3 regions of the Arthrobacter sp. Soil_C_49 genome follow, and region 1 is predicted to be linked to each of the others. Evidence: predicted binding sites of a transcription regulator. Region 1 holds the regulator's gene; each other region holds the start of a gene.

Region 1 (4,319 bases):
AGGAAGGCTGTGGTTTCCGTCTCAGTGCCCGCTGTGACGCGCAGATGCCCCGGGATTCCAACATCGCGGATCAGCACACCAGCGTCCAGCAGTTCCTGCCAGACCTGGTGCGGGTTCTCCAGCCCGCCGAAGAACACATAGTTGGAGTCCGAGGCAGCCGGCTTCAGGCCCATCCTGGTCAGCTCCGCCACGATCCGGTCGCGCTGTTGCTTGATGTCCTCAACGTCCGCCATCAAGGCTTCACGGTGCTGAAGGGCTGCCAGCGCGGTGGCCTGCGTGATGGCGGAAAGGTGGTACGGGAGCCGGACCAACCGCAACGCGTCGGTGACTTCGGGCGCCGCGGCCATGTAACCGAGGCGGGCCCCCGCCAGGGCGAAGGCCTTACTCATGGTGCGCGAAACGATGAGCCGCTCACGGCCAGGCAGGAGGGTGAGCGCACTGGGCGTTCCGTCATGGGCGAACTCGTGGTACGCCTCGTCCACAATGACGATCGTCTGGCTGGCCTCGCCGGCCTCGTACACGGCCTCGACAACATCGAGCCCAAGGCCGGTTCCGGTGGGGTTGTTCGGGGAACAGAGGAAAACAATGTTGGGCTGCAGTTCCTTGACCTGCAGGGCGGCCGATTCAGCGCTAAGGCCGTAGCCCTCCGCCCGGTCGCCCACGATGTATTCGGTGTCCGTGCCGCTGGCCAGCAGCGGGTACATGGAGTACGTGGGCGGGAAGCCAAGTGCAGTGCGGCCGGGTCCGCCGAAAGCCTGGAGGATCTGTTGGAGTACCTCGTTGGAACCGTTGGCCGCCCAGATGTTCGTCTCGTCTAGGCCGTGCCCCAAGTACTCCGCCAGGGCCTTGCGCAGTTCGGTAAATTCCCGGTCCGGGTAGCGGTTCAGGCCTGCGGCAGCCTCCGTTACTGCGGCACTGATGGCCGCGCGGACATCCGCGGGCACGCCATGGGTGTTCTCGTTGACGTTGAGGAGGATGGGGACATCCAGCTGGGGGGCGCCGTAGGGGGTCAACCCACGAAGGTTGTTGCGGAGGGGAAGCCGGTTCAGGCGCTCTAGCTGGTCATTCACCTGAACAGTTTAGTGCCCGTGCAGGAGACCGGAAAATGTGACGGTGCCCTGTTCGCGCTCAGCGTGCAGCTAGCGTGTGGGCACGTACAGCTGCTGGCCGGGGTGGACCGCGCCGGCACTCAGGTTGTTGAGCTGCACGATGTCCGCCACGACATCGCGCGCATCCCGCCCGGGATCAACGGTTCCGGCGATAGCCCACAGGGACTGGCCCGGCTGCACGATGACCGTGACCGTGGGGGTGACCGAAAGGTCTGCCGCCGATTCCGAGGCCTTTGCCGGCGAGTTGAAGAAGCCGGCAAGGGAAAGAAGCAAAGCCGCCAGCAGGACCAGGGGGATGCCGATCAGGACCACCTTCCCGCGGCGGGTCAGCCGCAATGGCGGCAGGGGTGCAGGACGCTCCGGCTGCCGGCTGGCCGGCTGCGACATGAGTTGATGCACCGAAAGAAGCTGCGGACGTGAACCCTGTGAAGCAGATGTAGCTGACATGAACTGAGCCCTCCTGGACCTGACCGTGCTGCCCGATGTTCCCTCAGCGCCGCGGCCGCTGGATCCGGAACTGGTCCGGGTTTTCGAACGGCTTCACGCTGAGTAGAACAAATGTTCGAACTTTGCTTTCTCTGTTTTAGCACTTATCAACGAATAATGTCGAGACTCGCTAGAACAAATGTTTGAAAATGCCAAGTGGCTGGCCTAGCTTTGAAGACAAGAACAACCACCTCTGAAGTTGATCAGCAGGGTCTGACAATTACGGCGGCTACTCCGGGTCCAGGCCGCAAAGCCGGGGCAAACTGAAAGGCATTGGCGAATATGGCAGCAGCAGCCGCCGGGGGCAGGGCAACCTCCCAACCGAAGAAGACCGCCAAGGGCCTGACGCCGCGGCAGAAGAAAATCCTCGAGACCATCCAGCGCTCGGTCAATGACAACGGTTACCCGCCGTCCATGCGGGAAATCGGCGACACCGTGGGCCTCGCGAGCCTCTCCAGCGTCACCCACCAGCTCTCGCAGCTGGAAAAGCTCGGCTACCTCCGCCGCGACCCTAAGAGGCCTCGCGCCATGGAGGTATTGATGCCCCTGACGCTGGATGGAGGTGCGCCCAAGGCGGCAACGGAGCCGTCCAGCCTTCTGCCGGGCAGCAGCGCCACGGTGACCGAACTTCCCACCGCCATGGACACCGCCATGGTTCCCCTGGTGGGCCGGATCGCCGCCGGCGGTCCCATCCTGGCCGACCAGGTGGTGGAGGATGTCCTGCCGCTCCCCCGCCAGCTGGTGGGCCAGGGAGAGCTGTTTATGCTCAAGGTCGCCGGCGATTCCATGGTGGACGCGGCGATCTGCGACGGCGACTGGGTGGTGGTACGCCGCCAGGCGGACGCGGCCAACGGCGATATTGTCGCAGCGCTGCTGGACGATGAAGCTACCGTCAAGACCTTCCGCCAGCGTGACGGCCACACCTGGCTGCTTCCGCAGAACACGCAATACGAACCCATTTTGGGCGACCACGCCACCATCATGGGCAAGGTTGTCTCAGTGCTCCGCTCGCTCTAGTCGGCCCGGTACGGCCGTCTTGCCGGCAGCGCGAAGGCGCTGCCGGCAAGGCGTAGGCGTTTCCGTCAGGCGTTCTCCTGCGCGAGCCGCTCAAGTGCCGCGATCGCCGTCGTACGGTCCGTTGTGGACCAGAAGGGCGGCATCGCGCCGCGAAGGAATCCGGCGTAGCGTTCGGTGGCCAGCCGGGAATCCAGTACCGCCACCACGCCTTTGTCCCCGGTGGAGCGGATGAGGCGGCCGGCTCCCTGGGCCAGGCGGATCGCAGCGTGGGTGGCCGAAACAGACATAAAGCCGTTGCCGCCCGCCTGCGCCACAGCGCGGGACCGTGCAGTCATCAGGGGATCGTCCGGCCGCGGGAACGGAATCCGGTCAATGACCACCAGCCGGCAGGACCCGCCCGGTACATCGACGCCCTGCCACAGGGACATGGTGCCGAACAGGCAGGTGTCGGGTTCGTCCGCGAACTGTTTCACAAGCGCCGTCATGGTGGAATCGCCCTGGCACAGGATGGTCATCCCCAGCTTTGGCCGCAGCACATCGGCTGCTTCCTCTGCCGCGCGCCGGGACGAAAAGAGGCACAGTGCACCGCCGTTGGATGCCTGGATCAGGGCTTCGAGCTCTGCCAGTGCCTCCGGCGACACGCCCCGGCCCGGCTTGGGCAGGTGGCCCGCCACGTAGAGGATGCCCTGCTTGGGATAGTCAAAAGGTGAGCCGACGTCAACACCGGACCAGCTCGGCGCCCCCTCCCCGACGAGGCCAAGCCCGCCCGCTGCGGGCTCGAACGCCGAACCGATGGCCAGGGTCGCCGACGTCAGCACCACTGTGTGCCCCGCGAACAGGCCCTCCCGCAGGCGGCCCGCGACGGAGAGCGGGGCTATGTTGACCAGCGCAGGAGCCGTCTCGTCCGGTTGGGAATAGCCCTGCTGCGGGTCAAACGAGCTGGCCCGGGAGAACCACACCACTTCCCGGTTCTCCCGGCCTGCCAGTAGTCGTTCACAAAGTTCCAGGATGAGCATCAGCCGGGAGCGCGCAAGCTGCCGCCCGCCGTCGGCCGTTGTGCTGCTGTCCCCCTTTGAGTCGGACAGGGCGGCCCGGCAGGCCTCACGCAGCTGGTCCACGCAGTCCAGCTGCTCATCATTCAGGCCGTTCGGCAGCAGCCCGTTGGGGACACCCGCCAACGCAACCTCAAGGTTGGCTGCAGCCGCGTTCAGAGCGTCCACGGTGATGGCCGTGTGCTTGCGCGCACCGGCAGCGGCGGCATGGACCATGGCCACCGAGAGCTGGCCGGACACCGCGCCGGTCACCCGGTCCTGGAGCTCGTGGGCCTCGTCCACCACCACCACATCGTACTCCGGGAGCACGGCCAGGCCTTCAAAAGCGCTGACGGCGAGCATGGCATGGTTGGTGACCACAACGTCGGCGTCGGCGGCGTCCTGCCGGGCCAGCTCGCTGAAGCATTCTGCCGCCATGGGGCACTTCTGCGCGCCCAGGCACTCCATGGAGGTGACCGAGACCTGCCGCCAGGCGCGGTCCGTGACGCCGGGCAGAAGCTCGTCCCGGTCCCCGGTGGTGGTCTTTTCCGCCCACTCCCGCAGCCGGACCACTTCCTTGCCAAGCTGCGAGGCGGGACCGCCCACCGCCGCAGCGAAATGCGGGACGCTGGTGTCCTCCCCCAGGGAAAACAGCTGGCCCTCGGAGGGTTCCTCC
Region 2 (4,319 bases), on a different contig from region 1:
GGCCTGACGCAGCATCCAACATCCTGTTCGGAGCCAGGATGTCGGCGATTTCAGCCCGATCTGCGTCGACCAAGGTCTGGGGCCCCGCATCGCCTCGACTATGGAGGAAGGAGGAGATCCGATGCTCTCCTTCTGTGCCTGATGCTGCCACTGCAATGACGTTGTAGCTGGACGCTAAAAACCGGGCGTAGTGGAGTACTCCGTCAACGGCTTTTCCTGCGATGTCCTCATGTGGAACCTCAAGGTCCGGGTTTCCATGATGGGCTACATCCGCCTTGCATTCGATTACCATAAGCGTGTCCGAACGGCCTGGAAAGCGAACTATGAATTCCGGGCGGCCAATGCCACCCTTACCTGTTTTGGATGCCCTCGAAAGCAATGCGTCGATCCTCTTGACGGATGAGGCCTGCTCTTCGACCTTGCCCATGTCGTAGCCTGCAGCGCGCAGCTTCTCTCGCACAAGGATTTCGGTCACGCGTTCGTTGGGCATCGTTAAACTCTTTCAAGACTGGTAGGGGACCCGTCCACCCTATCGGCAACTCCGCTGATGAATATTGTCTGTCCGCCGCCCGGCTCAGTTGTCAGTGATGGCTTCCAGCAGCCATTGTTCAGCGAGGGGTTCGCGGCGCAGTTCAAAGGTCCGCAGCGGCGAGTCCGACCCGCCGAGGCGAACTTGAACACGCCAGTGTTCGATATCGACGACGTTCCCGACGCCTACGGGGACGCTTTGGCGGGTTTCCCACCAGGAGTCCCTGGTGAACCAGTGGACGGGTTCTTCGGTGATGGCCCAGATGCGTCCGTCGTGGCGGACGGCCAGGGGAGTGCCGGTCTTGGTGAAGCGGACGTCCACGGGGGTGTTCAGGGTGGGGGCTTCTGGGGTGATGGTCATTAAGATTCGTTCCTTGGTGGTGCTGGGGTGTGGTGGTTAGGCGGCTTTGACGAGGGGGAGTTCGTCCCAGTGGGTCGTGTATCTGGGGGAGAGCATGTCGCGTTTCATAGTCCAGTCCGGCCCACCCCGGATCCCGCCGTGGCCCAGGCCGATGGACCCGCGGCCGTACCGGCGGGTGACGTCCTCCAGCAGGGTTCCGATGTGGCGTTCCTCGTGCGGGTTCTCGAACAGGGACAGGGGTGCCTGGTTGCCGGTGGGGCGCAGGTCGGTGACCATGATGCCCGCCCGGGCGTACCGGACGCCCTCAACAATCCGGGGCAGGAGTGCGTGGCCGGCTTTGGTCAGGATCACCGGGTCAGCGGTGGGCATCGGCAACGGCACACACACCGACGGGTACGAGGTGTCGTTGGGGTTGAAGTGCGAGGTTCCGGCGAACGCGGTGAGGACTTTGGCCTGCAGCCCGTGTTTGGCCAACCGCGCCGATGCCTGCTGCCCGTACACGGACATGACCTGCCGGATCCCCGCGACCGTGGTGATGGGTTTGGCGAAGGACCGGGAGAAGATCAGCTGGTCCCGCCCGATGCGTTCTTCTTCCATGGGGATGCAGGGGGTTCCCTGCAGTTCCAGGACGGTGCGCATCACGACGACATTGAACTTGTCCCGGATCGCCACGGGGTCGGCCCGGACCAGGTCGGCGATGGTGAAGATGCCCATCACGTTCAGCCGCCTGGTCAGCCTGCCTGCGATGCCCCACACCTCTTCGACGGGCAGCCGGCCCAGCAGCGCCTCGCGCTCCAGGGCGGGGACGGAGTCCCAGTGGCACACCCCGCCGAAGGCCTTGTTGTTCTTCGCCCACTTGTTGGCCAGCTTCGCCAGTGTCTTCGTCGGCGATCCCGACGCAGACCGGCACGCCGACGTTCCGCCGGACGGCCGCTTTCATGGCCCGGCCCATCGCCAAAAGCTCGGCGGGGGTGCCTTTGACGCCGAGGAACGCCTCATCGATGCTGTAGACCTCCAGCCAGGCAGAGTACCGGCCTAACAGTTCCATCACCCGCGCGCTGATGTCCCCGTACAGCTCGTAGTTGCTCGAGAGCGCGACCAGGCCCCATTCCTTCGCCCGTGGTGCGAGCTTGAACCATGGCTCACCCATGGCAATGCCGAGGGCTTTGGCTTCGGGGGAGCGGGTGACCGCGCAGCCGTCGTTGTTGGACAGCACGATCACCGGCCTGCCTTCCAGGGAGGGGTTGAACGCCCGCTCCGCGGAGGCGTAGAAGCAGTTCACATCCACGTGCGCGATCTGGGGCATGTGCCGCATCAGAGCCGGCTTAGACATCACGGGCCCTCAGACGTGGTGCAGGCAGCGGATAGCGGTACCCCAGATGGTCAGGTCCGATAGGGCCGGCACCACGATGTCCGGATACGCCGGGTTTTCCGCCTGCAGCACCACCCCGGTCGGGGTGATCCGCAGCCGCTTGATCGTCAGCTCCCCGTCCAGCACAGCCACGACCACGGACCCGTCGTGCGGTTCCAGCGCCCGGTTCACGATCAGCTCGTCCCCGTCGCTGATGCCCGCACCTTCCATCGATTCCCCGGACACCCGCACCACATAGGTGCTGGTGACGTCTTTGATCAGGTGGGCGTTCAGGTCGATCCGGCCATCAAAGTAGTCCTGCGCCGGCGACGGAAAGCCCGCGGCAATCGTCACCGGAGAGAACAGCACCGACAACAAAGAAACGCCCGCGTCTATCACACGGGTACCGAGAATAACGCCCACGACACACCTTTTTTCGAAAATATGTTCGAGTAGTTACTGAGTGTACTCCGGGGGCCGGACATTCGTGCATGACGGGTTTCGGGAGGCTAAGCCGGGGCGGGTTGTACACAATGGGGACAGCTTTGAGTTGGGCGGAGGGCTCCACCTGCCCGCCAGTGTGCACAACCCGCCGCACCGGACATGGAGTCTGGTCACCTGGGTGCCCGGTCTTATCCCCGAAGGGGGATTGCCTGCTGGTGTGCTCAGCAGCCGCGGGTGATGTCAGGAGAGGCGGCGGAATTCGCCGGGGCGGATCTGTACGAGGATGGGCAGGGCCATCTGGAGGGGTTCGGCTCCGATCGGCTCGTCGAGCAGGTCGTTGACCGATGTTTGCCCTTCCAGCTCTCCGGACGAATCCCGCTCCATGGTCATGACCCTAGGCGGATCTCACCGCCGGCATCCCGTTCGACACGCGCCCGGTCCCTGTCGCCGCGCCCTCGGGCATCTACGGCGAGGAATGGGTCTTGCGTCGGCCGCCGCGGTGGCCCCTGCCTTCCCGCCAGCCGGGCAGGAGGGTGTTCAGCTGCTGTTCTTTGGCCGGGTCCATCCTTCCGGCGCGGTAGTCGATCCGTTGCCCGTGCAGCCACACCCCAAGGGTCCGCTCTGCCTGATCGCCTGTTTTTTGATGTCGGGGCCAGTCACCGCCGGCGGCCCTTATCCTGTGGAGTTCCTCCAGCCGCTGGTGCCACCGTTTCTCGTCCTCGGCCTTGCGGGTTGAAGGCTTATCCCATCCAGGAATCACTGCGAGTGCATACCGGTAGGTGGGGGAGAGGGTCCCCTCGGCCGCGTCCCGGCAGCGGTTTGCCAGCCAAGAGGCCAAGGCACGCTCCCGTGCTGCCTTCGCGTGGCTGACCGGCAGCCGGCCATGCGATTCGTGGAAGGCAAGGATGTCGGCTAGGTTCCGCAGGCCCGCCTCGGATTTCCGCCTGGCAGGGGGCTGGGCGGCTTTGTGTTCGTCCCTGATGCCCGGGTCTGCCTTCGCGGCGATCTGCAGGTGGTACCGGACGGTGGTTTCGGCGACGCCGGCCGCGGCGGCGATCGTCGATGTCGGCGTACCTTGCCGGTACTGCCGGACAAAGTCGGGGTGGGGCGATGGGCGCCGGGCCTCTGTCATGGTCGTCTCGAGGGTCCCTTCGGCGGGACGGTCCGCTTCAATTCAGCGATCCGTAGCCGGAAAAAAGTGATGACCAGGATCAGGACGTAGATCGCCAGACCGATCAGTACTGCCATCACGACGATGTAGAGCACCGCGAGGATGCCGAAGCTTGGACTGACGTTCATTGATTCCCCCAAAATTTGTTTAGGCCGTAGCCTACGCCCGACCCCAACATTGCTGCGCAGGACACAGGGCAGGCTCGCGGGGCTCGCCCTGGTTTGCGCTGCGCTTCAACCAGTTGATGGGCGTCCGCTGGCGCGGCCGGCTGTTGGGTCCAGTGCCGGCTCCGCAGGGCTCCGCCGTCCCTGGCCCTGGTGTGTCTACGACGTTTTTTGGCTGCTGTCCTTCGGATTGTACGTGCCCGTTCCGGCCCCTCTAGCCCCTGTCGTTCCTCCCGGGGCCTGCGGCCCGGGAAAGTCTTCTCCGGCGCTCCTTCGTCGCTTATTTCCTTTCGAAGATTT
Region 3 (4,319 bases), on a different contig from region 1:
CCGCGCTTCATGGTCCAGTCGGGTCCGCCGCGGATTCCGGCATGCCCCAGGCCGATGGAGCCGCGGCCGTAGCGGCGGGTGATGTCTTCCAGCAGCGGACCGATGTGCCTCTCCTCGTGGGGGTTTTCGAACGGTTCCAGCGGCTTCTGGTTACCGCTGGGCCGCAGGTCCGTGACCATGATGCCGGCGCGGGCGTACCTGGTGCCTTCGATGATGGAGGGCAGCAGTGCGTGCGCTGCTTTGGTGAGAATGACCGGGTCCGCTGTTGGCATGGGAAGCCGGATGCAGATTGAGGGGAAGGACGTTTGCCGGGAATTGAAATGTGATGTGCCGGCGAATGCGGTAAGTACCTTCGCCTGCAGGTGGTGCCTGGCCAGCCGCCCGCTGGCCATTTGGGCATAGACGCTGAGGACCTGCCGCACGTCCTGCGCGGTGGTGATCGGGGTGGAGAAGGAGCGGGAGAAGATCAGCTGGTCGCGGCCGATCCGGGCCTCTTCCATCGGGATGCACGGCGTGCCCTGCAGTTCAAGGACCGTACGCATCATCACCACGGAGAAGCGCTCACGGATCCTGACGGGGTCGGCGCGCTGAAGGTCCAGGATGGACTGGATGCCCATGGCGTTCAGGCGCCTGGTGATCCGTGTTGCCACGCCCCAGATTTCGATGACGGGGAGCCTGGCCATCAGGGCCTCCTGGTGTTCCGGCGGCACTGAGTCCCAGCGGCAGACGCCGGCGAACGCAGGGTTGTGCTTGGCCCACTTGTTGGCGAGCTTGGCCAGGGTCTTGGTGCGGGCGATACCCACGCAGACGGGCACCCCCACGTTCCGGGCGGTAGCAGCCTTTATGGTCCGGCCGAGCTCCAGCAGGTGCTCCGGGGTGCCTTTGACACCCAGGAAGGCCTCGTCGATGCTGTAGACCTCCAGCCAGGCAGAGTAGCGTCCCAGCAGTTCCATGACGCGGGCGCTGATATCCCCGTACAGCTCATAGTTGCTGGACTTGGCGATGAGGCCCCATTCCTTTGCCCTGGGTGCGAGCTTGAACCAGGGATCGCCGGTTTGAATGCCCAGGGCTTTGGCCTCCGGCGAGCGGGTAACAGCGCAGCCGTCGTTGTTGGAGAGCACGATCAGCGGCTTTCCCTCCAGGGAGGGGTCAAAGACGCGCTCGGCGCTGGCGTAGAAACAGTTCACGTCCACGTGGGCGATCTCGGGCATCTGCCGCATCAATGCCGGCCTGGCCATGGCCGCCTCTCACACATGGTGCAGGCACCTGGTGGCAACACCCCAGATGGTCAGTTCGCTCAATGCGGAAACCCTGATGTCCGGGTACCTGGGGTTTTCGGCCTGCAGCACCACTCCCCGGGCAGTGATCCTCAGCCTCTTCACGGTCAGCTCGCCGTCCAGCACGGCCACTACCACCGAGCCGTCCCTCGGCTCGAGGGCCCGGTTGACGATGAGCTCGTCCCCGTCACTGATGCCGGCCCGCTCCATCGAGTCGCCGGTCACCCGGACCACGAAGGTGCTGGTGATGTCCTTGATCAGATGCGCATTCAGGTCTATCCGGCCATCGAAGTAGTCCTGTGCAGGTGAGGGATAACCTGCTGCCACCGTCACCGGGGACAGCCAGGCCAGCTGCAAAGAGAGTCCCGCATCTATCACACGGGGACCGATAATAACGCCCACAACACACCCTTATTCGAATATATGTTCGATGTGTTGAGTGTACAGCGGAGGGCCGACAATGACGACGGCCGGACACGAAGGCGCTCCTGCCCGCGAGGGGCAGGAGCGCGGGGGTGCCTATTTCTTCGGGCACTTAAGGTCCGGGTTGAAGGCTGCGAACATGCCGTCCGGGTTGTCCCGCCACACCCACGCGTGGAGTGCGAAGGAATTGGGGAATGGCCCGTCCTCGAACTTGAGGCCGGCAATCGAAGGCCGGTGGGCCGCGGTCGAGATAAACTCAGCGGCCACCAGTTTGTACCGCCCGTATTCATTGGGCATGTAGACCAGAACCTCAGGCTTTCGGGCCTGGGTCTTGTCATCGATCAGTTCCTGCTTCGCGTAGTGGAAGCCCATGGCCCCCACGCCGGGTTTATCGATGCATTCGGTGATCTTCTTGTAGCCGTCCGCCTCCGCGTTCTCCAGCCAGCGATAGTTGTCCGTAACGTGGCGCAGGACTCTGACCAGCCGGCGCTGATCGTCATTGTTCCGCCAGTCGTCGCTCTTGTCCGATCCTCCGTGCCCGGACCCGCCATGCGCCACCGCAGCTCCGGGGGCAAGTCCCAAGGCAAGCGCCGCAGCGGCCGCCATCGACAGGAGCCCCGTCTTGGTGCGATTCATTGTTAATCTTCTGCCCCTCTGAGACCGATATGTTCTTCCAAGGGAGGCGAACAGCATGGGAATCCAGGTCCCCGCCTTCGCCAGGATGCCGGCAGATTCCCCCGGACCTGCCGGTGATAGGCCGCCGGGACGGAGAAACCTCCATCGACTAGGCGGCGTTTTCAGTATGCTCCTGCCGCAAAACGCGGCGCTACGCTACGGGCGGGTAGTAGGGGGTGGATTGGGGAGGCCGAAGGAGATCAGCCTCAGGCCGTACGTTCCACTGCCGCAAGGATGGCCCGTCCCAGTTCAGCCGGCCTGGTGAACTGCGGCCAGTGCCCGGTGGGCAGGTCCACGTACTCGACGTCGCGCATCCGGGCCAGTTCGGCAACAAAGGGGTGGCGGCCGGCGATCCACTCCTTCAGCATCGAGGACGGAAACTCGCAGGCGATGACGGTGGCGGACACGTCGTAGCGCCGCTCGTCACTCAGGTGCTGCCGGTCGTAGGCCACACCCTTCGGTTGGGGGATGGCCCGTGCACGGAAGGCTGCACGGAGCCCGTCGTCGAGGTCCACCAGGTCCGCGTCCTCGAAGGCCTCCCACGGCGGCAGTGGAACGTCGTCGCCGTCGGCCGGCAGTTCATCATTGATGACGCCCCCTTCGCCCAGGGGTCCGCTGTCCACATAGATGGCGCGCTCCACCCGGTTCGGCCGGGCATCCAGGACGCCGTGGATGATGGCCCCTCCACCCGAATGTCCAACGAGCACAACCTTGCCTTCCAGGGAGTCCACTGCGGCAACCACGGCATCGATATGCTGACGCAGGCCGATCCCGGCCCGGTCAGCGTCAACCGACTCCAGGCCGGGAAGGGTGAGCGGATGCGTCCGGTGGCCAGCGGATTCCAACACCGGCGTCACCTCTGCCCAGGAGGAAGCATCCAACCAGAAACCGGGAACCAGGATGATGTCCATGACCGCACCCTACCCGCCCGGACTGACAAACTGAACGCGCACTCAGCGACGCTTCCCCGCCCGTCCTTTAGTTCCGGAGCTTTCCTTCCTTTCCGCCGTCTCGCGCTCCGCCCACCGCTGGGACTTCCCGGCGGACACCACCTTCTGGTGCCATTCCCGCTGGTAAGCACGCTGCGCCGCGGCATCACTCCGGCGCGCCAGGGCAGCCAGTTCGCGCTGCAGTTTCAGGTAGTTGTGCCAGCGGCGCTCCTCCAGCACGCCGTCGGCGATCGCGGCCTGCACGGCGCAGCCGGGCTCGCCCTGGTGGGCACAGTCGGAGAACCTGCACTGGTCAGAAAGCAGCGCGACGTCGCCGAACATCTCGCCGATCCCGTCCTCGGCGTCGAACAACCCGAAACCGCGCACACCGGGCGTATCCATCAGGACCGTCCCGTTGGGAAGCGGCACCAGTTCGCGCGACGTGGTGGTGTGCTTGCCCTTGAAATCCCCGGCCCTCACTTCGCCGGTGTCCTGGACGTCACGCCCCACCAGGGCATTGATCAGCGTCGACTTGCCGGCGCCGGACGGCCCCAGCAGGACGATAGTTCCGCCCGCGGGGATGTGCGCCAGGAGTTCGTCGATGCCGTCACCGTTCTCCGCCGAGGTGGTGACCACGTCCACTCCTGCAGCCTGCAGGATGACTTTGCCGACGACGTCGTCCGCCACCGCGGCGAGGTCCGCCTTGGTGATGATCACCAGGGGAGTGGCGCCGGAGTCCCACGCCGCGACGAGGGTGCGCTCCAGCCGGTTGTGCGTGAGGGGCCGGTCCACCGGCACCACCACTCCCACCATGTCCATGTTGGCGGCCAGGACCTGCGCGGCGGAGGAGTCCTCGAAGGCCCGCTTGCGGCTGAGCTCCGAACGGCGCGGGAGGACGCCAAGGATCTGGCGCTCGCCGGCCCGGTTGGGACCGATCCACACCCAGTCACCGGTGACCGCCGATTCCCCCGTCAGCGGGTAGGGCAGGTGCAGAAGGTCCGTCCCGACCGCCACG

Evidence for each region. Region 1 encodes LexA, which represses DNA repair genes until DNA is damaged. Its sites were predicted from a motif close to TCGAACANNTGTTCGA; they were not measured.
Region 2: the regulator LexA is predicted to act here: its motif matches at 2,677-2,692, upstream of AC3A4Z_RS12960 (LexA family protein).
Region 3: the regulator LexA is predicted to act here: its motif matches at 1,693-1,708, upstream of AC3A4Z_RS17440 (LexA family protein).

What each region holds. Positions count from the first base shown of each region.
Region 1 covers NZ_JBDGJZ010000020.1:37,664-41,982, forward strand. The annotation lists gene AC3A4Z_RS21730 (histidinol-phosphate transaminase) at 1-1,070, opposite strand, end outside; gene AC3A4Z_RS21735 (LysM peptidoglycan-binding domain-containing protein) at 1,140-1,496, opposite strand; gene lexA (transcriptional repressor LexA) at 1,878-2,612, shown strand; gene AC3A4Z_RS21745 (ATP-dependent DNA helicase) at 2,678-4,319, opposite strand, start outside.
Region 2 covers NZ_JBDGJZ010000007.1:98,305-102,623, forward strand. The annotation lists gene AC3A4Z_RS12945 (N-6 DNA methylase) at 1-490, opposite strand, end outside; gene AC3A4Z_RS12950 (hypothetical protein) at 575-889, opposite strand; partial or broken gene AC3A4Z_RS12955 (Y-family DNA polymerase) at 926-2,222, opposite strand; gene AC3A4Z_RS12960 (LexA family protein) at 2,232-2,663, opposite strand; gene AC3A4Z_RS12965 (hypothetical protein) at 2,925-3,068, opposite strand; gene AC3A4Z_RS12970 (helicase associated domain-containing protein) at 3,148-3,816, opposite strand; gene AC3A4Z_RS12975 (hypothetical protein) at 3,813-3,983, opposite strand.
Region 3 covers NZ_JBDGJZ010000012.1:80,712-85,030, forward strand. The annotation lists gene AC3A4Z_RS17435 (Y-family DNA polymerase) at 1-1,238, opposite strand, end outside; gene AC3A4Z_RS17440 (LexA family protein) at 1,248-1,679, opposite strand; gene AC3A4Z_RS17445 (hypothetical protein) at 1,797-2,336, opposite strand; gene AC3A4Z_RS17450 (alpha/beta fold hydrolase) at 2,582-3,286, opposite strand; gene rsgA (ribosome small subunit-dependent GTPase A) at 3,329-4,319, opposite strand, start outside.